Regions from separate parts of the Aurantimonas sp. DM33-3 genome, predicted to be linked through region 4. Evidence: riboswitches for the same ligand, from Rfam matches in the RefSeq annotation. Region 4 holds a riboswitch; each other region holds the start of a gene.
What was found. Region 4 has a riboswitch for thiamine pyrophosphate ahead of thiD (bifunctional hydroxymethylpyrimidine kinase/phosphomethylpyrimidine kinase). Riboswitches for the same ligand answer to the same signal wherever they lie in the genome.
Positions count from the first base shown of each region.

Region 1: linked by a shared signal. The riboswitch ahead of thiB (thiamine ABC transporter substrate binding subunit) and the one ahead of thiD (bifunctional hydroxymethylpyrimidine kinase/phosphomethylpyrimidine kinase) in region 4 are both predicted to bind thiamine pyrophosphate.
Region 2: linked by a shared signal. The riboswitch ahead of thiC (phosphomethylpyrimidine synthase ThiC) and the one ahead of thiD (bifunctional hydroxymethylpyrimidine kinase/phosphomethylpyrimidine kinase) in region 4 are both predicted to bind thiamine pyrophosphate.
Region 3: linked by a shared signal. The riboswitch ahead of thiO (glycine oxidase ThiO) and the one ahead of thiD (bifunctional hydroxymethylpyrimidine kinase/phosphomethylpyrimidine kinase) in region 4 are both predicted to bind thiamine pyrophosphate.

Region 1 covers NZ_JACSGS010000007.1:197,393-204,376, reverse strand. The annotation lists gene H9Q09_RS12125 (RNA polymerase factor sigma-32) at 1-773, shown strand, start outside; gene H9Q09_RS12120 (M48 family metalloprotease) at 863-2,344, opposite strand; gene thiQ (thiamine ABC transporter ATP-binding protein) at 2,602-3,336, opposite strand; gene thiP (thiamine/thiamine pyrophosphate ABC transporter permease) at 3,333-4,961, opposite strand; gene thiB (thiamine ABC transporter substrate binding subunit) at 4,992-6,026, opposite strand; TPP riboswitch at 6,077-6,173, opposite strand; gene H9Q09_RS12100 (thiamine diphosphokinase) at 6,380-6,984, shown strand, end outside.
Region 2 covers NZ_JACSGS010000010.1:125,229-132,212, reverse strand. The annotation lists gene thiC (phosphomethylpyrimidine synthase ThiC) at 1-1,525, opposite strand, end outside; TPP riboswitch at 1,647-1,774, opposite strand; gene H9Q09_RS14790 (septal ring lytic transglycosylase RlpA family protein) at 2,088-2,426, opposite strand; gene H9Q09_RS14785 (alkaline phosphatase D family protein) at 2,699-4,156, opposite strand; gene H9Q09_RS14780 (cell wall hydrolase) at 4,333-5,178, opposite strand; gene H9Q09_RS14775 (succinate dehydrogenase iron-sulfur subunit) at 5,291-6,070, opposite strand; gene H9Q09_RS14770 (TRAP transporter large permease) at 6,233-6,984, opposite strand, start outside.
Region 3 covers NZ_JACSGS010000002.1:139,527-146,510, forward strand. The annotation lists gene fabI (enoyl-ACP reductase FabI) at 1-483, shown strand, start outside; gene H9Q09_RS03440 (thiamine phosphate synthase) at 514-1,122, opposite strand; gene H9Q09_RS03445 (thiazole synthase) at 1,182-1,979, opposite strand; gene thiS (sulfur carrier protein ThiS) at 2,024-2,221, opposite strand; gene thiO (glycine oxidase ThiO) at 2,218-3,357, opposite strand; TPP riboswitch at 3,345-3,470, opposite strand; gene H9Q09_RS03460 (DUF2937 family protein) at 3,531-4,043, opposite strand; gene H9Q09_RS03465 (LysR substrate-binding domain-containing protein) at 4,149-5,042, opposite strand; gene H9Q09_RS03470 (hypothetical protein) at 5,149-5,445, shown strand; gene pnp (polyribonucleotide nucleotidyltransferase) at 5,553-6,984, opposite strand, start outside.
Region 4 covers NZ_JACSGS010000007.1:88,485-95,468, reverse strand. The annotation lists gene H9Q09_RS11555 (ion transporter) at 1-64, opposite strand, end outside; gene H9Q09_RS11550 (circularly permuted type 2 ATP-grasp protein) at 140-2,533, shown strand; gene H9Q09_RS11545 (transglutaminase family protein) at 2,530-3,426, shown strand; gene H9Q09_RS11540 (GGDEF domain-containing protein) at 3,540-4,706, shown strand; gene thiD (bifunctional hydroxymethylpyrimidine kinase/phosphomethylpyrimidine kinase) at 4,720-5,532, opposite strand; TPP riboswitch at 5,576-5,674, opposite strand; gene glgB (1,4-alpha-glucan branching protein GlgB) at 5,761-6,984, opposite strand, start outside.

The sequences.
Region 1 (6,984 bases), 110 kb from region 4:
AGGAAAAGCGCGACCAGGAAGCCCTTCACAAGATCACCTCCGCCCATATGCGCCTCGTCATCTCGATGGCCGCCAAGTTCCGCCATTTCGGCCTCGCCATGAACGACCTCATCCAGGAAGGCCATGTCGGTCTTCTCGAGGCGGCGGCCCGGTTCGAGCCGGAGCGGGAAGTGCGCTTCTCCACCTATGCGACGTGGTGGATCCGGGCGTCGATCCAGGACTACATCCTGCGCAACTGGTCGATTGTTCGCGGCGGCACCTCTTCGGCTCAGAAGGCTCTCTTCTTCAATCTGCGCCGTCTGCGGGCACGGCTCAGCCAGGGCGCCGACGGCGGTGTCACCGGCAGCGCCATGTACAAGGAAATTGCAACGGCACTGAAGGTGTCGGAGGGCGACGTGGCGCTTATGGACTCGCGGCTGTCCGGCCCCGATTCCTCTCTCAACGCCCCCCTGATGGAGGACGAATCCGGCAGCGCCGACCGACAGGATTTTCTCGTGTCGAACTCGCCCCTGCCGGACGAGATGGTCTCCGTGTCGATCGACGACGAGCGTCGCGTCACCTGGCTGCACAGCGCCCTCGACGTACTGTCCGAGCGCGAGTTGAAGATCATCCGCGAGCGCCGCCTGCAGGACGACGGTGCCACCCTGGAAGCGCTGGGTACCAAGCTCGGCATCTCCAAGGAGCGGGTGCGCCAGATCGAGACCCGTGCGCTGGAAAAGCTGCGCGCCGCCCTGCTCGAGACCAACGCCGACCGCAGTGCCTATGTGAGCTGATCGCCAGCATCACCTCGAACGAAAAAGGGGCTCCCGATCGGGCGCCCCTTTTTCGTTGGATCACAGTCTGGCGCCTCGTGGCCGACCAGCTACTCGGCCACGATCTTGTACCGCGTGCCGGGCTTCACGCTCTCGTTCGCATCGAGATCGTTGAGCAGCCGGAACATGGCCGTCTTGCCCTCCACTCCAACCATGCGGGAGGCTAGCGATGCCGTGCTGTCGCCGGCCGACGCAGTGACGATCCGGATACGCAGCGGCTTCAGGCTCTCCTTCTCCGCCGTCGAGAGAAGCCGGAATGAGTTCGCGACCTTCCCCGCGATCCCGGCCGCCGTGCCGGCGGAACTTGCCTGCACGGCCGTCAGGAAGCGATAGACCTGTCCGCCGACCCGCACCACGGTGACGTCGAAGACATACTCCCCGCCCTCGGCCCGGGCCGACACCGCATCGAGATTGCCGATCTTGAAGGCGCGGATGCTCGACGGGTCGAGACCGCCGATCCAGCCACTGTTGACGTAGTCGACGAGGCCGGTGGTCTTGGGCAATGCAACGCCGTCAAACCGGATCGCGGTGTCGTTGGGGCCGCTCGCCAGCACGGCCTCGGCGGTGTTGTCGATGACGAAGCCCTTCGGCACTTCGAAGGTGATGCCGAGACCGGGGTGATAGAAGCGCTGCTCGCGGACATAGCCCTCGACGGCGGAATCACCGAACAGCATGCCGTCGATTCCCGCCAGATAGCGATCACGATCGGTCGTGCCCGTGCCCGGCTGGCCGTATTCGCGCGCATGGCGGTTGGCGAGATCGATACGCTGCGGGGCCGACGGATGCGAAGCGAGGAAGTCCAGCTCGGGATCGCCGGCCTGGAAGGCCGTACGGATCTTGGCATAGGAATCCATCGCCTGCAGGAAGCGTGCTGCGGCGAACGGATCGAAACCGGCCTTGGCGATATGGCGAATGCCGAGAACGTCGGCCTGCAGTTCCTGCTGGCGCGAGAACTGGGCAAGGCTCAGCTTGCCGCGCGCCAGGGCGACCTGCCCTGCCGGCTCGCCCGCCAGAACTTCGCTGACAACCCGGCTGGCGATCTCGGCGGCCTGCTCGCGCTGCTGACGCTCGATGCCGTGATTGGCCGTGATATGCGCCATCTCGTGGCCGATCACCGCAGCAACCTCGGCCGAGTCGTTGGCAAGGGCGACGAGACCACGGGTGATGTAGACGTAGCCGCCCGGCAGCGCGAAGGCGTTGACGTTGGGCGAATTCAGGATGGTGATGCGGTAGGCGCGGTTCGGATCGTCTGTCTGGGCAGCCAGCTTGCCGACGATGGTGGCCAGCGTGCGCTCCAGCTTGGGATCGGAATAGGCGCCGCCATAGGCCGCCAGGATCTTGGGGTGCTGGGAGCGTCCGATGACCGATTGCGGATCGCTGCGCTGGACGTTCTCGAAGGTGATCGGACGACGCGTCGCGGCATAACCTGCCTGCACACTGCTACTGGCAGGCGAGAGGCCATCCAGCCCCGCTTCGATCGTGGTGCAGGCGCCGGTCGCCAGCAACGCGCCGAGCGTGACACCGCCGATCATGCGGCGCACAAGGCGTCCCGCACGACCAGGACCGGAGTTCATTGCCATCGCTGCGATCGTCGCCCCCACAGAACCGCTTCGCTTCCCGAGACTCAAGGCTTATCCGAACCGCTGTCACACGGGTTAGGATCGATCAGCAACAGATTTCGAAAAAGCGCCGCCGCTTTGCCTCGTGCCTTCACTTGTCCGCTATCGGGAAAATCCGCCGGAAATACGTCAGTCGCGAAGTTAGCCGGCCGGTCCCTTGTCCGTCCGAGTCAAGGTCGTTCCCGTGCGGCAACCGTGCCGAGATAGCGCGCCACCCGCGGATCGCCGTCTCCGGCCAACAGTGTACGCGTCGGCCCGATCGCCGCGATCTCGCCAGCGTCTAGAAACGCCGTCCGGTCGGCGTGACCGACTGCGTCCTCGGGATGGTGCGTGACCATGACGATCGCCGGCGGCACCTCGCGCCCCGCCCGCAATTCGGTCAGGATCGCCAGCATCTCGCGGCGCAGGGCAGGACCGAGCGCGGCGAAAGGCTCGTCGAGAAGGAGGAGCGGCCGGTCACGCAGGAAGACCCGCGCCAAGGCCACCCGTTGCCTTTCGCCGCCCGACATCTCGGCCGGACGCCGCGTGGCGAAGCCCGCCAGCCCGACCGCGTCGAGAGCCGCCTCGACGCGGCGTCTGTCCGCCGCAGCCACCCGCAGATCGGGGGCGATGCCAAGGGCGACATTGCGGAAGACGTCGAGATGGGGAAACAGGTTGTTGTCCTGGAAGACGATGCTGAGCGGGCGTTCCGCCGGTGCGACACCAGCCATCGCGCGCCCGTCGATGGCGATCGTGCCGGCGGAGGGCGCAGCGAACCCCGCCACGAGGTCGAGCAGCGTCGACTTGCCCGCGCCGCTCGGACCGATGACCGCCAGCCATTCGCCGGCTTCCACCGCAAGATCGAAGCGCATCTCGCTGCCGCCATGGGCAAAGCGGACATCGTCGAGGACGAGAGCCTTCTTCATGCCGGATGGTCCCTTCGTGCAAGTCCGCGCTCGGCCAGCGCCATCAGCGACAGGCACAGGATGCCGAGGAGCAGCGCCAGCCCGGCCGCGTCGGCCGTGCGATAGCTGCCCATTCGCTGCAGCAGAAGATAGGGCAAGGTCACCAGGTCCTGGCTGCCGAACAGGGCGATGGCGCCAAGATCGCCGAGCGAGATCGCCAGCGCGAAGGCAAAGCCGAGGGCGACAGGCGCGCGCAGGACCGGCCAGTCCACGACCCGCAGCCGCGACAGGCCTGCAAGGCCGAGGCTGTCGGCCAGCCGGCCGGTCGCCTGGTTGGCTGCCGCCAGCGCCGGCCCGACGATGCGCACGATGAAAGGCACGGCCATCGCCGCGTTGGTGGCAACCACGACATAGGGCGCGGCGGCAAAGACGTCGGTGACCTGCCGCAGCGCCAGGAACCAGCCGGCCCCGACCACGATGGGGGGAACGACGAGCACGAGACTGGCCGTCGTCTCCAAACCGTTGCCAAGCGCCTGCCTGCGTCGGGTCAGCCGGTCCGCCAGCGCGTTGCGCAGCGCCTCGGTGGCGAGGACGATGGCCAGGGAGACGGTCATCGCAAGAAGCGCGGCAGTCGTCGCAATGACGATGCTGGTGATCGCCGCACGATGGACCGCCGGATCAGCCAGCAATCGCGCCAGATCCGCTTCCAGGCCGCGCACCACTACCGCAACGAAGGGCGCCAGGACGAAGCCGATGCCGAGGAGCAGCACGAGCGCGTCCACCGCGGCCCGAGCAGGACTGCGGCGATCATAGCGCAGCGCGCGGCCGCCCAGGCCGAAACCGGCGGCGACATCGCCGCCAAGCCGGGTCGCAAGCCACAGGACGATCGCCGTCAGGCCGATCTGGACGAGCGACAGCGTGATCGCACGGCCGGGATCGAAATCGTAGCGCAGCGACTGGTAGATCGCGACTTCCAGCGTCGTGGCGCCGGGCCCGCCCCCCAGCACCAGCACGAGAGTGAAGCTGGTGACGCAGAGCATGAAGATCAGGCTCGCGGCCGCCGGCAGTGCACCGCGCAGGGCCGGCCATTCGACAAGCCGGAACGTGGCCAGCGGGCTCAGCGACAATTGCCCGGCGAGCTTCCAGCTTTCGGCCGGCACGCGGTCGAGCCCGGCCAGCATCAGCCGGGCGGCCAGCGGCAGGTTGAAGAAGACATGGGCGATCAGGATGCCGGAGAGACCATAGATGTCGAGCCGCGCCAGTCCGATCGCCGCAAGAGCGTCCGAGACGAGGCCGTTGCGACCCCAGATGGTGAGGATCGCCAGCGCGCCGACCAGCACGGGCAGCACCTGCGGCAGGAGGAACAGGCGCAGCACCGCACGGCGACCGGGAAAGCGGGCACGATGCAGTGCCAGCGCCAGCGGGATGGCCCCCACCACCGAAAGAAGGGTCGACAGCACCGCCTGCTCGAGGGTGAACAGGACGACGCCGAGGAGATAGCGATCACCGGCGACCGCCCGGAAATCGGGCGCGGCACCCGTCGCAAAGAGAAGCACGACGAAGGCGCCGGCCAGGAAGCCGACGAGGATGCTTGCAGCGCCGAGGCCGAGGCCGATCCGCCAGGCACGATCCGCAGCACCGGTCATGAATGCCTCACCGGGACGCGCACTCGATCGTCAGCGGCCGATCGCTTCGAGCCATTCCTGCGTCCACGCCTTGCGGTTCGCCGCCACCGTTTCCGGATCGATCATCAGCGGCGTCTCCACCTGCACCAGGCGACCGAACGCCTCGGGCAGATCGATGCCGTCCGCGACCGGCAACGTCCAGTTGGTGGTGGGGATCAGCGACTGCACCTCGGCGGTCAGCATGTAGTCGAGGAAGCGCGTCGCCAGTTCGGCTGTCTCGGTCGTCTTCAGCATCGCCGCCACCTCGATCTGCAGGTAGTGGCCCTCCGCGAAGGCCGCGGCCTGATAGCGGTCGGTGTCTTCCTCGATCATGTGGTAGGCGGGCGATGTCGTGTAGCTGAGAACCATCGGCACCTCGCCGCTGGTGAACAGGCCATAGGCCTCGCTCCAGCCCGGCGTCACGGTCAGGATGCGCTTCGACAGCTGCTCCCATTTGGCAGCGGCCTCGTCGCCATAGATCTTCTTCATCCAAAGCATCATGCCGAGGCCGGGCGTCGAGGTCCGCGCGTCCTCGATGGCGATCTTCACCTCGGGATCGCCATTGACCAGATCGTCGAGGCTCGCCGGTGGTTCGGCAATCGCCTCGCTGTCGTAGACGAAGGCGAGATAGGAATAGTCGTAGGGGACGAAGATGTCGTCCGAGAAGCCGGTCGGCACGTTGAGCCCCGAGAGGTCCGCCCCGCTCGGCGCGAACATGCCGGTCGCCTTGGCTTCGGGGATGAGATCCGTCGTCAGGCCGAGGACGACGTCGGCTTCGGTCGAGGGGCCTTCGAGCTTGAGACGATTGAGGATCGCGACGCCGTCCTCGAGACCGACGAACTGCAGGTCGCAGGCGCACACCTCTTCAAAGCCCGCCTCGATCTTCGGGCCCGGCCCCCATTCGGGCGTGAAACTCTCATAGGTATAGACGGTGAGCACCGGCTTGTCGGCCTGGGCGACCGCGCTGCTCGCACCGGCCAAAAGGGCGGCCGCGCAAACGCCGAGATGGCGAATGGACAGAGGCGAGGAGGAGACAGGTCGGGCCATGGTGGTGCCTTTCGAGACGGCGGCCTTCGAAACGAAAGCATCCGCGAGACACCCGCCGACGCCCGCATCCCTCCGCCGGTATGAGCCGGATCAGGTTCGACGGGTCGGCATGCGCCTCTCAGCCCGAAGGCACCCCGTGTGAGCACGGAAAGACTTAGAGGTCACGTCGCTTGCCGGCAAGGGCAGCCGCGCCTCTGGCGCCAAGGGGCAGCTCTCCCTGATATCAAGCCCTCACCTCGGACTGCCAGGCTGCGCGCCGGCGTGGCGAATAGGCCATGCCCACGCAGGCGATCCGGTTGTGATGTCGAAGCAGCCGATTGGCGTTTGCGGCCCGATGCTGTAGGCGAGCCGCGATGTCGCGCTTTTCCATTCTCCTTGCCGGCCATATCGCCCCTACCCCTGCGCTGATCAATGCGGTGAAGGGCACGCGGGTCATCGCCGCGGATGACGGCCTGCGCCATGCCGCTGAGCTGCAGGTGACGCCGGAACTCTGGGTCGGCGATTTCGATTCCAGCCCGCCGCGGCCGGCGATCGAACTGACCAGCCTGCCCCGCGAACCCTACCCTCGCGACAAGGCGATGACCGACGGCGAGATCGCCATCGAGGCGGCGCTGACGCGGGGCGCGACCGGCCTGTTGCTGATCGGCGCGCTCGGTGGCCCGCGCAGCGACCACGCCTTCGCACATCTGATCCTCGCCCTGCGCTATGCCGCCCGCGGCATCGACGTGGAGTTGTTCGACGGCATCGAACGCGCCTGGCCGCTGGGACCGGACCGTCGCGCCTTCGATCTTGCGCCCGGCACGCAGTTCTCGATCCTGAAATTCTCGGATCTTTTCGGCTTGACGATCTCCGGCGCGAAATGGCCGCTCGACGCTGTCGACCTGCCATTCCACTCGATCCTCACACAGTCGAACGAAGCGCTGGGGCCGATCGCCGTGACGGTCCGCCAGGGTACGGC
Region 2 (6,984 bases), on a different contig from region 4:
GCAGCTGCGCCGCCGGATGGCCCTTGGCGAGATCGGCCGCATGGGCCGCGATCTTGTAGGTGACGACGCCGACCTTGACGTCGTCGCGGTCAGGAAGGCCGAGATGCTCCTTCGGGGTGACGTAGCAGAGCATCGCCGTGCCGAACCAGCCGATCATCGCCGCCCCGATGCCCGAGGTAATGTGGTCGTAGCCCGGCGCGATGTCGGTGACCAAGGGTCCGAGCGTGTAGAACGGCGCCTCGCCGCAGACCCGCATCTGGCGGTCGACATTCTCCTTCACCTTGTGCATCGGCACATGGCCCGGCCCCTCGATCATCACCTGGCAGCCCTTCGCCCAGGCGATCTGTGTGAGCTCGCCCAGCGTGTCGAGCTCGGCGAACTGCGCCGCGTCGTTGGCATCGGCGATCGAGCCGGGACGCAGGCCATCGCCCATGGAGAAGGACACGTCATAGGCCCGGCAGATATCGGCGATCTCCTCGAAATGCTCGTAGAGAAAGCTCTCGCGGTGGTGGTGCAAGCACCACTTCGCCATGATCGAGCCGCCGCGCGACACGATGCCCGTGGTGCGATCCACCGTCAGCGGAATATGGGACAGCCGCACCCCGGCATGGATGGTGAAATAGTCGACGCCCTGCTCGGCCTGCTCGATCAGCGTGTCGCGGAAAACCTCCCAGGTCAGGTCCTCGGCGATGCCGTTCACCTTCTCCAGCGCCTGGTAGATCGGCACCGTGCCGATCGGCACCGGCGCATTGCGGATGATCCAGTCGCGGATGTTGTGGATGTTGCGGCCGGTGGACAGGTCCATCACCGTGTCGGCGCCCCAGCGGATCGCCCAGACCATCTTCTCCACTTCCTCGGCCATCGAGGAGGTGACGGCGGAATTGCCGATATTGGCGTTGATCTTGACCAGGAAGTTGCGGCCGATCGCCATCGGCTCGACTTCCGGATGGTTGATGTTGGCCGGGATGATGGCGCGCCCGGAGGCGACCTCGTCGCGCACCCATTCCGGGGTGATGAAGTCCGGGATCGCCGCCGAATACGGCTCCCCGTCGCGCTCCAGCGCCCGCTTCGCCTCGGCGCGGCCGAGATTCTCGCGGATCGCGACGAACTCCATCTCGGCGGTGACGATGCCGGCGCGGGCATATTCGTACTGGGTCACGGCACGCCCGCCCGTCGCCCGGCGCGGTGCGTTGCGAACCGGAAATTCCGGCGTCAGCTTTTCGGCCGGCAGATTGCCGTTGTCCTCGGGCTGCACCGCGCGGCCCTCGTAGAACTCGGTGTCGCCGCGGGCCGCGATCCAGTTTTCGCGGATGCGCGGCAGGCCCTTGGCGATGTCGGTCTCGACCTGGCTGTCCGTATAGGGGCCGGACGGATCGTAGACGATGACGTCGGGCTCGCCCGCGGTCGGATGGACGGTGATCGCGCGCATCGGCACGCGGATGTCGGGAAAGGCCGTTCCGGCCAGGTAGATCTTGCGGGAGGCCGGCAGCGGGCCGGCGGTGACGGTGGGTGTCACGGCATTCATCTTGGTTCTCCAGTCGCGCTCGCGTCGGAGATCCAGTTCTGCTTTCGGTGATCGAAAACTCTCGTCGGCCTGTCGGATCGCCCCTGTCGTCGGGGGCATGGCCCGCATTGCGGGCCGGAGAGGTCGGCGGCTTTCCCATCCCTACGCCAGTATGAACTGGATCAGGTTCGTAGGGTCGCCGCGCGCTTCGCCGATGATCGGCGGCCGTCGGCCTCTCAGTTCCTTGCCGGAACTCCCCTTGGACGAGCGGACGGTAGCAGCCCCCGTGGGGGTGTCAACAGCGGTTGCAGCGGTCGTCGCTAGAGATCGGCGAGACGACACGAAGCGGCAGAGAGCGGGAAGACGGGAAGCAGGATCGGCAGCGCCGATCGGGACATCGCGGCGGCAACGCAGGCGATGCGCCGCGAGCCAGGACGGCCGGGAGGCGGTCAGGGGCAAAGCCCGAGCCCAGAGGCCCGCGATGGGTGTCGCGGGCGGTCCGCGGCGCGAGCGGCGCCGTCGGACAAGATGTGTCACATGCGGGCGACGAGCGCCCCGTCATGCGGTCGGCAGAGCCGAGACCCTAGAGGATGTCGAGGCTGACCTTGGCGGTGCCCGAATGGATCATGCCGATCTTCGAGGCCGCGGCGCGCGACAGGTCGATGATCCGGCCGCCATGATACGGGCCGCGGTCGTTGATGCGCACGACGACGGACTTGCCGTTGCGACGGTTGGTGACGCGCACCTTGGTGCCGAAGGGCAGCGTCTTGTGAGCCGCCGTCATGGAATTCATGTTGAAGCTTTCGCCGTTCGCCGTGCGGCGACCATGAAAGCGCTTTCCGTAATAAGACGCGGAACCCGAGGCCGCGGACTTCGTTTCGGCTACGACCGGAGTGATTGCGACGGAGTACGAACCGACCATCGTTCCGGCGAAAAGCGCGGCCGCGAGAGCGGCCTTCGGCAGAAACTTCATTCTTGGCATGTCCTTGAGATGCGACGTTTGCGACGCCGCCTCCTTCGTCAATTCCTGTGACGAGAAAAAGGACGGACTCTGGCAGCAATAGGGTCTTTCTACGACAGCGGAACTTTTCGGGCCCTGGCGTATCGTCCTGAGCCCAAACGAGGAATTTCCGTCCGAGCCCTGTTTCGAATGCGACAGCGATGTCGCATTCGCGCCGATGTCGCCTTAACCGGTCAGACCGCCAGCTTCGGGGTGCGGCCGCTGTCTTCGAGTTCCCATTCGGCCTGCCAGTCCATGCCGTCCTGCGACAGGACGAGGTAGTTGCGCTCGCTCGTATAGGTCGCGCGGCGCGACGGCAGCGGCCGCAGGCGGATCTTCCGGCCGCGCAGCGGGCTCTCGCCGACACGGGCGAGAAGGCCGAGCGCAAACGGATAGGCCGGCCCGGGCGCGGGGTGGGAAATGCCGGACGCGACGAGTTGGTGCATCACACTCCCGTTCAGAAGCCGCATCTCGCCGCGCGTCGCCAGATGGATTTCGCCGGAGACGACCACGAGCCCGCCGACGGCCCGCTCGGCGCGATCGGCCAGGCATTGCAGGCAGCGGATCCATTCGCGCCGATGCGCCCGGCTCTGCCACTGGTCGCGCAGATCGTCGGACAGCTTGGCGACCCGCGGCACGATGCCGGCGACGAGCTCGGCCCAGCTCAGCCGCGGCCCGAGCACCGGCACGCTGGACATCAGCACGATCCGGTCCGGCTCCGGTGTCGCCTCCAGCGCCGTTTCGAAGCTCTTCCATCCGACCGGCCCCATCACCCTGTCGGGACGGCGTTCGCTGCGCAGGTCTGGCGCGAGGATCGTCAGGCCCGGATAGCGCACCGCAACGCCAAGGCTGCGCGCCTGCCGGTCCAGCGCGATCGCCGGCAGATCGGCCTCGTCCGCCGCCAGCTGGAAGATCAGGAACATCTCGCGCGCCGCCTCGAACAGGCCGCGTCCTACGGGACTGTCCAGAAGCGCTGCCGGATGGCTGCCCCAGCCGTCGATGATGTCGTGGTCGTCCCACATCGACACGGACGGCACATGGGCCGACATCGCGCCCATGGCGGGCCGGGCGAAGCTGATCAGATAGCGCTCGAAATAGAACCGGCGGATCGCCTCGCGGGACTCCTCGGTCAGCGGCACGGTCCCGCGCTCGTCGGGCTTCAGCGTGGTCCAACGCTGCACATCCGGATGACAGGCGAGGACGTCGTCGGCATAGAGCTGGTCGCCGCCCTGCAGCATCAGGGAGAACGGCGCGCGGTCATGCTCGGCGGTGAGCCGGGTCCACATGGCGTCGCGCTCGCCGATGTCGCGCGTGAGATCCCCGTTCTCCTGGCCGTTGCAGGAGACATAGGCGATGCGCGCCGCGCCGCCGTCGGGGCTGACGACGGCATAGTCGGTCTCGTCGATGCGGTATGAGTTGATGGTGGCGGCCGGCAGCGAGAAATCGTAGCGCCACACCGTGCGGCCGAACCTCGTGGCCAGCGCAATCGGCTGCGTCGCCTCGCCCGCGGCAAACAGCTCGGGCGCCTCGGCCGCCTCGTCCAGGACGAGGATCGCGGCAAGATGGTCGCGCCGGCCATCGCCGCCGCGTGCATAGAGGATCGGGCCGATCCGGTCCGGGAGCGGATCGGCGGCGGAAACGGTCTCGGTCATCGGCTCCTGCCGGCTTGGCTTTGACCGATGCCCGTCCCGGCTTCGGTCTCGCCCCGCCATATAGGAAGCCATGGTCGCCATGCCGACCGCAATGCCGCCATCACGCGGACCGGACGATCGGATGCCGGCGGAATCGACGGGATTGCAGCGGCGGCAGAGCCCCGCGCCGGCCGAACTCAGTCGGTGGTGGCGGTCTGGACGCCGGGCAAGGCCTGCATGCGGGCGTCGAGCGTGGCCGTATCGGCGGCGTCCGGCGTCGGCGCGGCGGCTTCCGCCGCACGAACGCGGCCGCCCTTGCCGCTGTCGGCGCGGGCCGGTTGTTCGGTCAGGCCCTGCCAGAGCGTGAGGAAGGGATTGGCCTCGTCACGGGTGGCCTTGCGCGGTGCCATGGCGGTGGCCGTCGCCAGCCCGGCGGGGGCCGATGTGTCCTGCTCCGGGCTCGGCGCGACGGCAGCCGTGCGAACCTCGTCGATGGCCGCGGCGGCACCCTTCTTGCGGACCTCCGCCTGGGACGCCATGCGGAAGCCGGCGCTGCGCTGGTCGCGCGAGATCTTCTGGTAGAAGGCGTTGCCGCCGGCAATCACCTTGTAGTGCATGTTGCCGTAGCCGAAGCTCAGGCCCGCCGTATGAAAGAACTTGGCATCGCCGACGGCAGCGTGGCGCTTGCCCGACAGCACCTCATGGGCGGTCTGCATCGCCAGTTCCTTGCCGGCCCCCATGTCGCGGGTCATCACGCCGGGCGCGAACTGCTTGGGCTGGGCGACCACGTCGCAGACGGAATCGGGATAGCTCGGCGAGCCGACGCGGTTCATCACCACGGTGCCGACGGCGAGCATGCCCTCGCGGCTGGAGCGGTTCGATTCGAAGAACATCGCCCGGGCGAGGCATTCCTGGCTCGGACCGTAGCTGAGGGGTGACACCACCTCCTCGATCTCCGGTGCGCCGACACAGCCGGAGAGGAGGGCAGCGGACAGAAGGGTGGCAAGGGCCGGCAGACGGCCGCGGATCGACAACGTGCTCATGGCGCTGTCGTGGTCACGAAATGTGTCGGCAAACGGGGCGGCGTGTGCGGGAATCACACCGGCAGGCGATTCCGCCGGCCGGTGTTGCCGAATCGCCGCGCCTGCCGCCTGGTCAGACCCGGCGTTCGATCATCATCTTGCGGATCTCGGCGATCGCCTTGGCCGGGTTCAGTCCCTTCGGGCAGGACTGGGTGCAGTTCATGATGGTGTGGCAGCGATAGAGCTTAAACGGATCTTCCAGGTCGTCGAGCCGCTCGCCTGTCGCCTCGTCACGGGAATCGATCAGCCAGCGATAGGCCTGCAGCAACACGGCCGGGCCGAGATAGCGATCGCCATTCCACCAGTAGGACGGGCACGAGGTCTGGCAGCAGAAGCACAGGATGCACTCGTAGAGGCCATCGAGCTTCTCGCGGTCCTCGTGGCTCTGGCGCCATTCGCGCTCGGGCTCGGGCGTATCGGTCTTCAGCCATGGCTCGATCGAACGCAGCTGGGTGTAGGGCACCGTCAGATCGGGGATCAGATCCTTGATCACCGGCATGTGCGGCAGCGGATAGACCTTCACCGCGCCGCGGATCTCGTCCATGCCCTTGGTGCAGGCCAGCGTGTTGGAGCCGTCGATGTTCATGGCGCAGGAGCCGCAGATGCCCTCGCGGCAGGAGCGGCGCAGCGACAGGGTCGAGTCGACCTTGTTCTTGATCCACAACAGCGCATCGAGAACCATCGGGCCGCAATCGTCGGTGTCGACGTAATAGGTGTCGGTCCGCGGGTTTTCCTCGTCGTCCGGCGACCAGCGATAGATCTTGAACTCGCGCACATTCGTCGCGCCCGCCGGCTTGTCCCACACCTTGCCGGGATTGATGGTGGAGTTCTTCGGGAGGGCAAGTTCGACCATGAGGATGTATCCGGTGCCTTTCTGGAATCGTTCGCAACATAAAGCGTGCGCTGCAAAACACCAGAGACGAAACGGCGCGGAAAGGCTTCAAATCGTTTGAAGTCCGGCCGTTTTCCGGTGTCTGCGACGTTGTCTCGCGGCCGTTGCCGGATGACGCCTGCCTCAGCGATAGATCAGCGTCGGCAGCCACATGGTCAGGGCCGGGATGAAGGTGATCAGGAACAGCACCACGAAGAGCGGCACCAGGAAGGGCGCCGTCGCCGACATGCAGCGCTCGAACGGAATGCCCGACACCCGCGACAGGACGTAGAGCACCATGCCGATCGGCGGGGTCAACAGGCCGATCATCAGGTTGAGCACCATGATCACCCCGAAATGCACCGGATCGACGCCCATCTGCATGGCGATCGGCAGCAGCACCGGCGTCAGGATGGTGATCGCCGCCACGGTCTCCATGAAGCAGCCGACGATCAGCAGGATCAAATTGATCAAAAGCAGGACGACCCACGGATTGTCCGAGATCGTCAGGATCAGCGCCGCGAACTGCTCCGGCGCCCGGTTGGAGGTCAGGATCCAGGCGAAGATCGACGCCGCGGCGACGATGAACAGGACGACGGCGGTGGTCTCGATCGTGTCGAAGGAGACCCGCAGGAACCGCTTCAGCGTCAGCGTGCGATAGACCACGAGGCCGAGGATCAGCGCCCAGGCACAGGCCGCGATCGCCGCTTCCGTCGGCGTGAAGGCGCCGGTCAGGATGCCGCCGACGATGATCACCGGCGTCATCAGCGACAGGAAGGCGCGCTTGAAGGTGAAGCCGAGGATCGACAGCTTGAACGGCTGGTCGACCGGGTAATTGCGGCGGCGGGCATAGATCGCGATCATCGCCATCAGCGAGACCGCCATCAGCAGGCCCG
Region 3 (6,984 bases), on a different contig from region 4:
TTCTCCTTCACTGAGGTGGCGAAGCGCGCGGCGGAGATCATGACCAATGGCGGCTCGATGGTGACCATGAGCTACGGCGGCGCCGTGCGGGTCATGCCGAACTACAATGTCATGGGTGTCGCCAAGGCCGCGCTCGAAGCCTCGGTGCGCTATCTCGCCGCCGATTTCGGCCCGCGCAACATCCGGGTGAACAGCGTCTCGGCCGGACCGGTGCGCACGCTGGCCGGCGCCGGCGTCTCCGACGCGCGGCTGATGTTCAACTTCCAGCGCCGCAACGCGCCGATGCGCCGCAACACCTCGATCGAGGAAGTCGGCGGCGCCGTTCTCTACCTGATGTCGGAGCTGTCCAACGGCGTCACCGGCGAGATCCACTATGTGGATTCGGGTTACAACATCATGTCGATGCCCTCGCTTGAGGAGCTGAAGGCCCAGGAACACCGCAAGGCGGTCGTCGAGGGCGAGGACGAGAGCGGCGGCAAGTAGCCGCCCTCCCCCACTCACAGCCTCAACAGATTATCGCCGGTAGGGCGCGGTCGCCGCGAGCCATTCGCGCGCCCGCGCTTCCGGGTCCTCCGCCCGGGTCACGTCGGTGACCACCGCGGCGCTGTCGGCGCCTTGCGCGAAGACCTGCGACAGCCGCTCCACGGTGATGCCGCCGATCGCCACCAGCGGCAGATCGCCGATACGCTGGCGCCAGACGCCGAGGCGCTCGGGCGTCTGCGGCGCCCATTTCATCACCTTCAGCTTGGTCTGCCAGACCGGCCCCAGCGCCACGTAATCCGGCTCGGCGGACAGCGCCACGGCGAGCTCGGCGCTGTCATGGGTGCTGACGCCGAGCTTCAGGCCGGCAGCTTTGATCGCGACCCGGTCCGCCTCGGCGAGGTCCTCCTGCCCCAGATGGACGACATCGCAGCCCTCCTCGATCGCCAGCCGCCAGAAATCGTTGATCACCAGCAGGCAGCCATGGGCGGCGCAGACATCCCGCGTGCGGCGGATCTCCCGGCGCAGCCTTGCCGCGTCCATGTCCTTGGCGCGCAATTGCAGCAGCTTCACCCCCACAGGCACCAGCCGCTCGGCCATCTCGGCATCGTCGACGATCAGGTAGAACGGATCGAGCCGCAGCCCCGTCCCCGTCCGCTCCTCGGCACCGCGCTCCCCACTCCGATGTCCCTCCGCCCGGCTCATCGCGAGCCTCCCGGTCCGCCGACATCGCCGAGCATCGCCTGCCCCAGCATCGGGGTCGAGGGCGCCGCCATGTCGCGCGGCGCCATGGGATCCGCCTCGAAGGCCAGCCGGCCGGCCTCGACCGCCAGGGCAAAGCCCTTGGCCATCGCCACCGGGTCGCCGGCCTTGGCGACCGCCGTATTGAGGAGCACGCCGTCATAGCCGAGCTCCATGGCGGCGGCCGCCTGCGACGGCAGGCCAAGCCCGGCATCGACCACCAGCGTCACCTCGGGAAAATGCGCCCTGAGCTGGCGCAGGCCGTAGCGGTTGTTCAGCCCGAGCCCCGAGCCGATCGGCGCGCCCCAGGGCATCAGCACCCGGCAGCCGGCCTCGACCAGCCGGTCGGCCACCGACAGATCCTCCACCGTATAGGGCAGCACCTTGAAGCCCTTGCCGGTCAGGATGCGCGCCGCCTCCACCAGCCCGAACACGTCGGGCTGCAGGGTCTCGGCGTCGCGCACCACCTCCAGCTTGATCCAGTCGGTGCCGAAGATCTCGCGGGCCATCTGCGCCGTCGTCACCGCCTCGCGGACCGAATGGCAGCCCGCCGTGTTGGGCAGGATGTCGAGGCCAAGGCCTTGGATCAGCTCCCAGAAGGCCTGGCCGGCCCGCGCCTCGCCGCATTCGCGCCGCAGCGAGACGGTGACGATGCCGGCCCCGGACGCCTTGATCGCATCGGTCATCATCTGCGGCGAAGGATAGAGCGAGGTGCCGAGCATCAGCCGCGAGGCAATGCGACGGCCATAGACGTCCATGCCGGTCACGGCGCTCGCCGTGTCGGTGTCGATCGTGTCCATGCTCAGCCTCCCTTCATCGGGGCGATGATCTCGATGGCGTCGCCCTCGGCGAGCCGCACCGTCCCGCGTTCGGTCTTCGGCACGAAGTCGCGGTTCAGCGCCGTGGCGACCACGGCGCCCTCGTAACCCAGTTCGACGAGCGCCTGGTCGAGGGTGGCGGCCTCGACCAGGCGCTCCTCGCCATTGACGGAAATTCTCATGATGCGTCCTTCAGCGTCTCTGCGAAGATTTCGGCGGCGGCCTCCGCCGCCATGGCCGGCGACAGCAGGAAGCCGTGGCGGTACAGCCCGTTCAGGCTGACCACCCGGCCGTTCCGCGTCACCTTTGGCAGATTGTCGGCATAGGAGGGCCGCAGGCCGGCGCCGGTCTCCACCAGCTCGGCCTCGGCGAATGCCGGATGCAGCGCATAGGCGGCGTTGAGCAGCTCGACGGTGCCGCGCAGGTTGATGCCGCGATCGTCGTCGCTTTCCAGCATGGTCGCGCCCACCATGAACAGCCCGTCCGCGCGCGGCACGACATAGATCGGCGAGCGCGGATGCAGCAGCCGCACCGGCCGCGACAGCGAGACCTCGTTGGTGCGCAGCAGCACCATCTCGCCGCGCACAGCCCGCAGCCGCGGCAGTTCCGGTCGCGCCGCGATGCCGCGCGCATCGATGATGCGATCATGGTCGAGATCGGCGGGCGCGACGCGTCGGCCGAAATGCAGCGCCACGCCGCGTTCGCGCAGCCGTTCCGCCAGCGCCTCCAGCGTGCGGCGCGGATCGAGATGGGCTTCCTCGGCAAAGAACAGGCCCTCGGCGAAGCGACCGGCGAGATCGGGCTCCAACGCCGCGACCCGGTCGGCGTCGAGCCGCTCGTGACCCTGCGTGCGGCGGGCAAAGCGGGCAAGGTCCGCGCGGTCGCGCCAGGGCGCCAGCACCAGCGTGCCGTGGCACGCGACGTCCGGCACATGCCGCGACCACCAGTCGATCCCCGCCAGGCCCGGCGCCACGATGGCCGGGTCGGCGCTCTCGGCCTCGCAGCGCGGCGCCAGCATGCCGCCGGCCAGCCACGACGCCGCGGCAACGCCCAGTTCTGGCGCCGCCTCGTACAGCGCGACATCGGCGCCCCGCTCGGCGAGTTCCAGCGCAGTGACGAGCCCGGCAACGCCGGCCCCGATGACGGCAACCCGCATGGTCAGGCCCCGCTTGTGCGGCAGGCGTCGTGCAAACAGGCGACCCGGTCGGCCATTGTCTCGATCCTCCTCGACGCGTCTCGGAGATCCGGCTGATGGCAGGGGAAAGATCGGCGGCGCGGCGCTCGCCTGCGGCGAACCGCAGGCCAGGGGCCACCGCATTCCATCCCTCCGCCGGTCTCAACCGGATCAGGTTCGAAGGGTCGCCACGCGCTCACGCCTTTCGGCGGCCGATGGCCTCTCAGTTCCCTGCCGGAACTCCCCTTGGATGGACGGAATCTGTGCTTCCCGGGCGGCGCTGTCAACGCCGCCGCGCCAAGATCGCGGTCGTCGGCTCAGCTCGACGCCAGCCGACGCTTGCGGCGACGCCGGCGCATGCGCGCGGCGCCATGGCCGCCGGCCCCGATCGCCCAGCCGAGGGCAAAACCCGCGACCGCCAGGAGCAGCCCCTCGACGGTGATCGGCAGGGCCGGGCGATAGTCGGCGGCGGCGCGCTCGGCGATCTCCCAGTCCGGGTCGCCCGCTGCGACGAAGGGCCGGAACAGGGGCGCCGATTCAGCGACGCTGCGATAACGCCGCTCCACCGCGTCATAGCGGGCGATGGTCTGTTCGGCGTCCGCGCCTTGGCGCGCGACGAAGGCGTCGCGATTCTCGCGCAACCGCGCCACCGCCTCGCTGCGCGACAGGTCGGAGGCCGCCGCGCTGGCGTCGAAGCGCTCCACGACCTTGCGCAATTCGTCGACGGCGCCGCCGAGGCGCTGGAGATATTGCTGGGTGAATTCCAGCGACTGGCTGGAGACGAGCCCGAGAAACAGCGCCGCCACGACGCGGATGATCAGCCCCGGCATTCCCTCATCCTCCCTCAAGGCTCCCCCAGCGCACCGGTCGCACCGAACGACCGCGCCCCCGGCCACGATACGCCTGCTGCCTGATCATACCAGTCCCCGCGCCCGTCAGGCGAACAGGCGGGTGCCGCGTTCGGCAATGGCGCAGAAGCTGGCGGTCACATGGGCGGCCAGAGCATCGGCGACCGGGCCGGCGCCGCCGCGGCGGGCCAGGGTCATGCGGTAATTGCCCAGCGGCGGCAGGCCGCGCTCGGCGCCCAGCTGCACGATGTCGTCCGACACGACGCTGATCGGCAGCGGCGCGATGGCGAGATCGGCGGCGACGGCCGCAAGCTGGCCGGTGCAGAACTCGCTGGTATAGGCGACGCGGTAGTCGATATCGCGGGCGTCCAGCGCCGCCAGCGCCATGCCGCGCCAGGCGCAGCCGGCATCGGCAAGGGCGAGCGGCAGCGGCGTTTCGGCGACGGCGAGGCCGCCGCGCGCGCCCACCCAGACCAGCGGCTCGGAATGGATGTAGTCCGGCCCGTCGAGGCGTTCGTCGTGACTGTAGACGGCGAGATCGAGCTCCCCGGACCAGCAGCGCCGCCGCAATTCCTCGGTGCGGTCCAGCCGCACCTCCACCTCGACCTTGGGATGGGTCCGGGCGAAGCGCCGGAGGATTTCCGGCATGGCGACGACGCCGTTGTCATTGGGCACGCCCAGCCGCACGCTGCCCTCGCAGCAGGGCGACAGGAAGCGCGAGAAGGCCTCGTCGTTCAGCTTCAGAAGGCGGCGGGCATAGCCGAGGAATATCTCGCCATCGGCGGTCAGCGCCACGCTGCGGGCATCGCGGCGGAACAGGTCGCGGCCGACCATGTCCTCCAGCTTCTTCACCTGCAGGCTGATCGCCGAGGCGCTGCGATGCACCCGCTCCGCGGCCCGCGAGAAATTGCCGGTGTCGGCGATCGCCACCATCGTGCGGGCGAGGTCCATGTCGAGATTGGGCAGATTGGGGGTCAGCACGGGCGGAGCCTCCTATTAGCAGAACTTGCCGCTAGGCTTACTCCTTCTCGTTTGCCTCATCAATGAGAAACCCTCACATTTTGCCCACCGTCAATTGGAGGTTCTCATGCTGCATCATTCGACCCTGCCCCAGTCCATCCGGCTCGACGAAGTACACCACAGTCAGCCCGGCCTCGTGGGATGGCTGCATTCCTGGACGGTGGGGAAGCGCCGGCAGCGGCTTTGCCGCGACGCCTTCAACACCCTTTTGCGGGTCGACGACCATATCCTGGAAGACATCACCGGCCTGACCCGCCCGCAGGTCGAGGAGGTCGCGCGGCTGCCGCTCGCCGTCGACGCGCTCGAGGCAATCGCCCGGCTGCAGGAGCGTTCGTCGCGCCGGCGGCACCGGCGGTCCGTCTGACGACACGCAAGCACCGACCAGGTCCGAAGGCCGCGGCCCTCATTCCAACAAAAAAAGGCGCGCCCCGAGGGACGCGCCTTTCATTCTGTCAGCGAGAGACGGCCTGATCAGGCGGCGTCTTCCTCGCCCTTCTTGATTTCCTGGCCGGTCTCCTGGTCGACGACCTTCATCGACAGGCGAACCTTGCCGCGCTCGTCGAAGCCCATCAGCTTGACCCAGACCTTGTCGCCTTCCTTGACGATGTCGGTCGTCTTGGCGACGCGATCGGCGGCGAGCTGCGAGATGTGGACGAGACCGTCACGCGAACCGAAGAAGTTCACGAAGGCGCCGAACTCGACGGTCTTGACGACCGTACCCTCGTAGACTTCGCCGACTTCCGGCTCGGCGACGATCGAGTGGATCCACTTCTTGGCCGCCTCGATCTCCTTGCCGGAGGACGACGCGATCTTCACCGTGCCGTCATCCTCGATGTTGATCTTGGCGCCGGTCTTCTCGACGATCTCGCGGATGATCTTGCCGCCGGCGCCGATGACGTCGCGGATCTTGTCGGTCGGGATCTGCATGACCTCGATGCGCGGGGCGAACTCGCCCAGCTCGGCGCGGCTTTCCGACAGCGCCTGACCCATCTCCTGCAGGATGTGCAAGCGGCCGCCCTTGGCCTGGTCGAGGGCGATCTGCATGATCTCCTCGGTGATGCCCTGGATCTTGATGTCCATCTGCAGCGAGGTGATGCCCTCGGAGGTGCCGGCGACCTTGAAGTCCATGTCGCCGAGATGGTCCTCGTCACCAAGGATGTCGGAGAGCACTGCGAAGCGCTCGTCTTCCTTGATCAGGCCCATGGCGATACCCGCCACCGAACGCTTCAGCGGAACGCCCGCATCCATCAGCGCCAGCGAGGTGCCGCAGACGGTCGCCATCGAGGACGAGCCGTTCGACTCGGTAACCTCGGAGACGGCGCGGATCGTGTAGGGGAACTGCTCCGGTGCCGGCAGCATCGGACGCAGCGCGCGCCATGCCAGCTTGCCGTGGCCGATCTCGCGGCGGCCGGGCGAACCCATGCGGCCGGTCTCGCCGACCGAGTAGGGCGGGAAGTTGTAATGGAGCAGGAAGCGCTCCTTGTAGGTGCCGGTCAGGGCGTCGACGAACTGCTCGTCCTCGCCGGTGCCGAGCGTGGCGACGACCAGCGCCTGGGTCTCGCCGCGGGTGAACAGCGCCGAACCGTGGGCGCGCGGCAGGATGCCGGCCTCCGAGACGATCTTGCGGACCGTCTTCAGGTCACGGCCGTCGATGCGGCCGCCCGTGTCGAGGATGTTCCAGCGGACAATCTTGGCCTGCAGCGACTTGAAGACGGTGCCGACCTGCTCCTTGGAATACTTGGTGTCCTCGACGCCTTCCGGCAGGAAGTGCGCGGTGACCTTGGCCTTGACCGCGTCGACGGCGTTGTAGCGCTCGGTCTTGTCGGTGATCTTGTAGGCGTCGCGCAGCTCGCCCTCGACCAGCTGCAGCATCTCGGCCTCGAGCGCCGAATAGTCGGCGACG
Region 4 (6,984 bases):
TGACGGTGATGATGAAGTATTCCCAGCGGCGCGAGCGCAGCAGGCTGGCGAGGTGTGCGCGCATGGTGTCCAATCTCTTGCTAGGTCCAGAGAGCGAATGCGGCTATAGCCCATCTGGTCAGGAGTTTTACGAAAAAGCATGCAGTTCCGTGATCCCGCGTCCGTTCTCGCCCGCTACGGCGCCCTTGTCGGCACCGGCCATGACGAGATGCTGGCGCGGGACGGCTCGGTGCGTGCGCATTACCGCCCGCTGATCGATGCCCTGGGCAGCATGGCGGACGGCGAGCGCGACGCGCGGTTCCGCAGCGCCCGGCAATATCTCAGCGAAGCCGGCGTGTTCCACCGGGTCTATGGCGACGCCAGCGAGGTGGAGCGCGACTGGCCGCTGTCGCAGCCGCCGCTGGTGCTCGATCCGGCGGAGTGGCAGAACCTGTCGGACGGTCTGGTCGAGCGTGCCGACATCCTGGAACGGCTGCTTGCCGACCTCTACGGCGAGCGCCGGCTGATCACCGAGGGCACCCTGCCCGGCCCGATCCTCGGCCAGAACCCGGAATTCCTGCGGCCCGTCGCCGACCAGGGACTGTCCGGCGAGCCGCTGATCCGCTTCATCGCCATGGATCTCGGCCGCGGTCCCGACGGGCGCTGGTGGGTGTTGGGCGACCGCACCCAGGCACCGTCCGGCGCCGGCTTCGCGCTGGAAAACCGCGTCGCCACGGCCAAGGCCTTCCCCGAACTCACCCGCGACATGAATGTCGAACGGCTGGCCGGCTTCTTCCAGCGTTTCCGCGACAGCCTCTACAGGCTGGCCGGCCCCGACGCCTCGCGCATCGGTCTCCTGACCCCCGGGCCCCACAACGACACCTATTACGAACAGGCCTATCTCGCCCGCTATCTCGGCCTGCTGCTCCTGGAGGGCGGCGACCTCGTCGTGCATGGCGACCGCGTCGACGTGCGCACCGTCGACGGCACCCGCGCCATTCGCGTCCTGTGGCGCCGGCTCGACGCCGATTTCTGCGACCCGCTGGAGCTGTTCGCCGGCTCGCGGATCGGCACGCCCGGCCTGCTGCGCGCGGTCCGTGCCAAGACGCTGGCGATGGTCAACGCGCCGGGCTCGGGCATCCTGGAGAGCCGCGCCCTGATGGCGTTCCAGGAACCGCTGGCAGAGGCGCTGATCGGCCGACGGCTGGCGCTACCGACGGTGGCGACATGGTGGTGCGGCCAGGAGGCGGAGCGGGCGCATGTCGCGGCCCATCGCGACCGGCTGCAACTGGCCGACGCATTCCCGCCCTCCGCCGCGACCGGCGATGCCGGGCCGGCCTTCGATACCGGCGACAGCGGATCGCGCCTCGTTGCGGAGGGGTTCCGGCTGGTCGGTCAGGAGATCGCCCGCCTGTCCACCGCGCCCGCCTTCGTGGAGGGTGTGCTGGAACCGCGACCGGTCACCCTGCGGGTCTTTCTCGCCCGCGACGAGGATGGCTGGCACGTCATGCCGGGTGGCTTTGCCCGCATCGCCGATTCCCGCGACGCCCGCGTCGTCTCCATGCAGAAGGGTGGCCGCTCGACCGACGTCTGGATTCCCTCCGAGACGCCGGCAAGCCCGGTCACGCTGCTCGGCTCGGGCGACCGTTTCCTGCGGCGGCTGCCGGGGGCGCTGCCGGCAAGGGCCGCCGACAATCTCTACTGGCTCGGCCGCTATGCCGAGCGCTGCGAGGTCGCCACCCGGCTTCTGCGGCTCTACGCGGCGCGGGCCGGCGAAGGCCAGCGGCTGGCCGAGGTGGAGGCCAGTGTCGCGACGCTTCTGTCAGGGCTCGGCGTCTCGATCCCGCCGGCAGACCCGGCAACGGGCCTCCTGATGCTGGCCCGCCAGGCCGCCAGCACCGCCTCGCGCATCCGCGACCGGTTTTCGCCCGATGGATGGCGCAGCCTGAACGAGATCGTCGAGCTGATCGAACAGGCCATCGCCGACGATGACCGGGACATCGTGGCGCTGACCAGCCAGATCCTGACGCGGCTGTCGGGCTTTACGGGCCTCGTGCGCGAGAACATGTACCAGTTCACCGGCTGGCGCTTCATGCAATGCGGCCGGCGGATCGAGCGCGGCCAGATGTCGGCGCTGATCGCGGCGACGCTGATGCGGGACGCGCCGCCGGAGGGCGCACTGGAAGCGCTGCTCGAATTCACCGACAGCCGTGTCACCTATCGCCGCCGCTACTCAGTGGATCTGTCGCAGGAGACGGTGGTCGACCTGACGCTTCTCGATCCGCTCAATCCGCGTTCGCTCGCCTTCCAGGTCAACGATCTGGAGGCGCGGCTGGTGGAGCTGCCCGGCGTGAAGTCCGGCGAGACGCCGGACATGCTGTTTCGCCGGGTGGCACGCCTCAAGGTCCGGCTGGAAACCGCCGAGGCAGCGGAAGTGGACACCGCCTTCCTCGAACGTGTCGCCGGCGATCTCGGGCTATTGTCGGACCTCATCGGACGCCGCTATCTGATGGCCGGCCCGGCGGCCCCGACCGACGGGGGCGGCCCGGAATGATCTACGACATCCGCCTGCAGATCGGCTGCGCCTATCCCTCCGCCGTCGCCGATGCCCGCCATCTCCTCTATGTGCGGCCCCGCAACGACAGCGGCCAGCGCGTCCTCACCTCGACGGTCGTCGTCTCGCCCGATCCCGACGAGCATCATCAAGAGCATGATTTCTTCGGCAATCCGGTCGAGGACGTGGCGTTCCGCCGGCCGCATGGCGAACTGGCCGTCGATATGCGCGCCCGCGTGCGGGTCGACCGCGCACCGGTGGACCTGGCGGCAACGCCGACGGCCGATGCCGTCGCCGACGCCGCGATCACCTGGCGCGGCAGCGACGCGCTGTCGCCGATCCATTTTCTCGGCCGCAGTCGCCGCATCGTGCCGGCCAGCGACATCACCGCCTATGCCGCTTCGAGCCTCGACGAGGCGCTGCAGGCGGGCCCCGGCGTGCTCGCGCTGGCGAGGCGCATCCAGGACGACTTCGCCTACGAACCCGGCGCGACGGACGTGCGCACCGGCGTCGCCGAAGCCTTTGCGCGCCGCCGCGGGGTCTGCCAGGACTTTGCGCATGTCATGGTCGCGGGGCTGCGCGGCGCCGGCATTCCCGCGGGCTATGTCAGCGGCTTCCTGCGCACCGAACCGCCGCCTGGACAGCCGCGCCTCGAAGGCGCCGATTCCATGCATGCCTGGGCCGCCGCGTGGCTCGGCCCGGATGCCGGCTGGGTCGGGTTCGACCCGACCAACGGCGTCGCGGTGGAACAGGGCCACATCATCGTGGCCATGGGCCGCGACTATGACGACGTTGCCCCGGTTGCGGGTGTCGTCGTGACCGCCGGCCACCAGCAGACCTCACATGCCGTCGACGTAGTCCCGCTGGACGACGCCACCGCCGCGAGCGACTGAGGTTTCTTGCGGACTCATCGTTGCAAGTCGTAACGAAGCGTCGACATCTTTCGCGCTAGTATCCCTACGTCATCTTCGTTTTTCGCGGGCTCATGCAGATACATACCCCCACGATGCTCCTTGTCCTGAGCGCGCTCTGTCTCAGCGCCAGCCTCTGCCATCTGGTCGAATGGCGGAATCTGCGCGAGACGGCGCTGCTGTACTGGAGCGCCGGCATGGGGCTGATCGCGCTGGCTGCGGCCACGGCGCCGCTGCGGGTGTTCGAATTCTATGCCGTGGCCATCGGCGGGGCCAATGCGCTGCTACTCGCAGGCTACGCGCTGCTCTATGTCGGCTTCGCCCGGTTCTGCGGTGTGAAAACCAGCCTCTGGTGGTATGCCGGGCCGGTCGTCTGGCTGCTGTTCTACGGGCTGTCCCCGGCGGCAGAGAGCATCGAGGCCCGGGTCGCCGTGATCTCGACCATCGCCGCCTTCTATTCGCTGGCCATCGCGCTGACCCTGCTCAACCCGACGGCCCGCAGCGGCCCGGCGCTGATCCTCAGCGCGGCCTTCGGTGCGCATGGTCTGTTCTGCGCCCTGCGCGTGATGCTGGTCGGCCTGCCGGCCGCCGTCTCCGACCAGCAATTGATGACCGGCTTCCTGTTCACGCTGGTGATGACCCAGGCCATCCTGATGATCGGCGTGAGCACCTATCTCGTCATCGCCATGGTGCGCGGGCGGCATGAGCAGTCCCTGCGCCGCCTGTCGGAAACCGACTTCCTGACCGGCATCGACAACCGTCGGGCCTTCACCACCAAGGCGACCGCGCTTCTTAACGACGCCGATGCTGGCGACGTCGCCCTGCTCCTGTTCGATCTCGACCGCTTCAAGAAGATCAACGACGATCACGGGCATGGCTGCGGCGACGAGGTCATCAAGCTGTTCGTCGACAGCACCGCCGATCATCTGCGTCCGACCGACGTCTTCGCCCGTCTCGGAGGCGAGGAGTTCGCCGCCCTCGTCCGGCGCCGCGACAAGCACGAGCCGGCGGTCATCGCAAAGGCGATCGTCCGCGGATTTGCCAATCAGGCCCGCACGGTCGGCGGTCGGTCGATCGCGGCCACCGTCAGTGCCGGCGTGGCCACCAACGAGGCGAACCGCGACCTGAACGGCCTGCTGACGGCTGCCGACCAGGCGCTCTACCGCGCGAAATCCATGGGCCGCGACCGCGTCGAGGCCGTCGCGGTGAACGTCCCGGAGAATGGACCGCCCGCGGACGACGCCCTGCTGCAGGCCTCCTGAGCCGAGCGCTCAGCTACCAATGACGGTGGAAATGGTGCGTCGGACCGTGCCCCGATCCGACGCCCAGCCGGTCCGCCGCACCGATGGCACCCGCGACATAGGCCTTGGCGATCCTCACCGACGCGAACGCGTCGCCGGTCAGCGCCAGCTGCGCCGCCAGCGCCGAGGACAGCGTGCAGCCGGTGCCGTGGGTGTTGCGGGTTTGAAGGCGCGCGCCCTCGAACCATTCGCTCCGGGCTGCCGTCACCAGCAGGTCCGGGCTGTCGTCGCCGCTCAGATGGCCGCCCTTCAATAGCGCCGAGCCACAGCCCAGCGCCTGCAGGCGGGTCGCGGTCGCCTCCATCCCGTCCCGACCGGTGGCTTCCGCAACATCGAGCAGCACGGCCGCTTCCGGCAGGTTCGGCGTGATCATATCGGCAAGGGGTACGAGTTCGCTGCGTAACGCCGCCACGGCCTCCTCGGCCAGCAGGCGGTCGCCGCCCTTGGCGACCATGACCGGGTCGAGAACGACGTTTCGCGCCTGATGCCGTTTCAGCGCATCCGCGACAGCATGGGCGATTTCGGCGGTGGCGATCATGCCGATCTTCACCGCATCGACGCGGATATCGGCAAAGACCGCATCGATCTGGCGGGTAACGAAGTCGGGCGAGACCATCTCGACGCCGCTCACGCCCCGCGTGTTCTGGGCGGTCAGCGCGGTGATCACGGCCATGCCGTAGACGCCGTTCGCCGCGAAGGTCTTCAGATCGGCCTGGATGCCGGCCCCGCCGGACGGGTCCGAGCCGGCGATCGAGAGAACGTTGCGGATGGTGGACTGGCTTGGCATCGCGGTCGGCTCCTGGCCGACGACGAGCCCGACGGAGCATGTGAGAGACCCCGCCGCGACTCCCTCCGCCGGCATTATCCGGGTCAGGTTCGAAGGGTGCATCTCAGCCTGCCGTTTCCGGCGGGCGCCCCCGTCACGCATTCGGTTCTACGCGGTCGCCGCCCTCATGTCAGCAGCTCCCGCGAGCGGACGGCGGCAAGTGGGCCGCCGTTCCGGCCTTCCGGCGGCTCAGCCTTCCTGCACCAGGACGATGGTGCCGAGCGGCGGCAGCGACAGCGGGATCGAGTAAGGCCGGCCGTGCACCGACACCTCCTCGGCGTCCTTGCCGCCCATATTGCCGACATTGGAGCCGCCGTAGATCTCCGAATCGGTGTTCAGGCGCTCGACCCAGCGGCCGGGCAGCGGCACGCCGATCCGGTACTCGTGGCGCGGCACCGGCGTGAAGTTCGACACGATCAGCACCGGATTGCCGGCGCGGTCCTTGCGCATGAAGGCGATGACGCTCTGCTCGACATTGGACGTGTCGACCCATTCGAAGCCGGCCGGATCGCAGTCGAGTTCGTAGAGCGCCGGGATCTCGCGATACATGGTGTTGAGATCGCGCACGAGGCGCCGCATGCCCTCGTGACCGGGCTGCTCCAGGAGATGCCAGTCGAGGGAGCGGTCGTGGTTCCACTCGCCGACCTGCCCGAACTCGCCGCCCATGAAGATCAGCTTCTTGCCGGGATGGGTCCACATGAAGCCGAAATAGGCCCGCAGATTGGCGAATTTCTGCCACTCGTCACCCGGCATCTTGCCGAGCAGCGAGCCCTTTCCGTAGACCACCTCGTCATGGCTCAGCGGCAGGACGAAGTTCTCCGAATAGGCGTAGACCATGCCGAAGGTCATGTGGTGGTGATGGTAGCGCCGGTTGATCGGGTCTTCCTGCATGTAATGCAGGGTGTCGTGCATCCAGCCCATGTTCCACTTGAAGTGGAAGCCGAGGCCGCCGGCGAAGGTCGGGCGTGACACGTCCGGGAAGGCGGTCGATTCCTCGGCATGGGTCGTCGCCTTGGGATAGTACTCGCCGACCCGCTCGTTGGTGTCCTTGAGGAACGCCATGGCCTCGAGATTCTCGCGCCCGCCATGGATGTTGGGCTCCCATTCGCCGTGCTCGCGCGAATAGTCGAGATACAGCATCGAGGCGACCGCGTCGACGCGCAGGCCGTCGATGTGGAAGCGGTCGAGCCAGTAGAGACCGTTGGCGACCAGGAAGTTCTCCACTTCCGGCCGGCCGTAATCGTAGATCAGCGTGTTCCAGTCCTTGTGGAAGCCGCGGCGCGGATCGGGATGTTCGTAGAGCGCGGTGCCGTCGAACTGGCCGAGACCGTGGGTGTCGGTCGGAAAATGCCCCGGAACCCAGTCGAGGAGCACCCCGATGCCGGCCTGATGCAGCGCATCGACGAGGCGTGC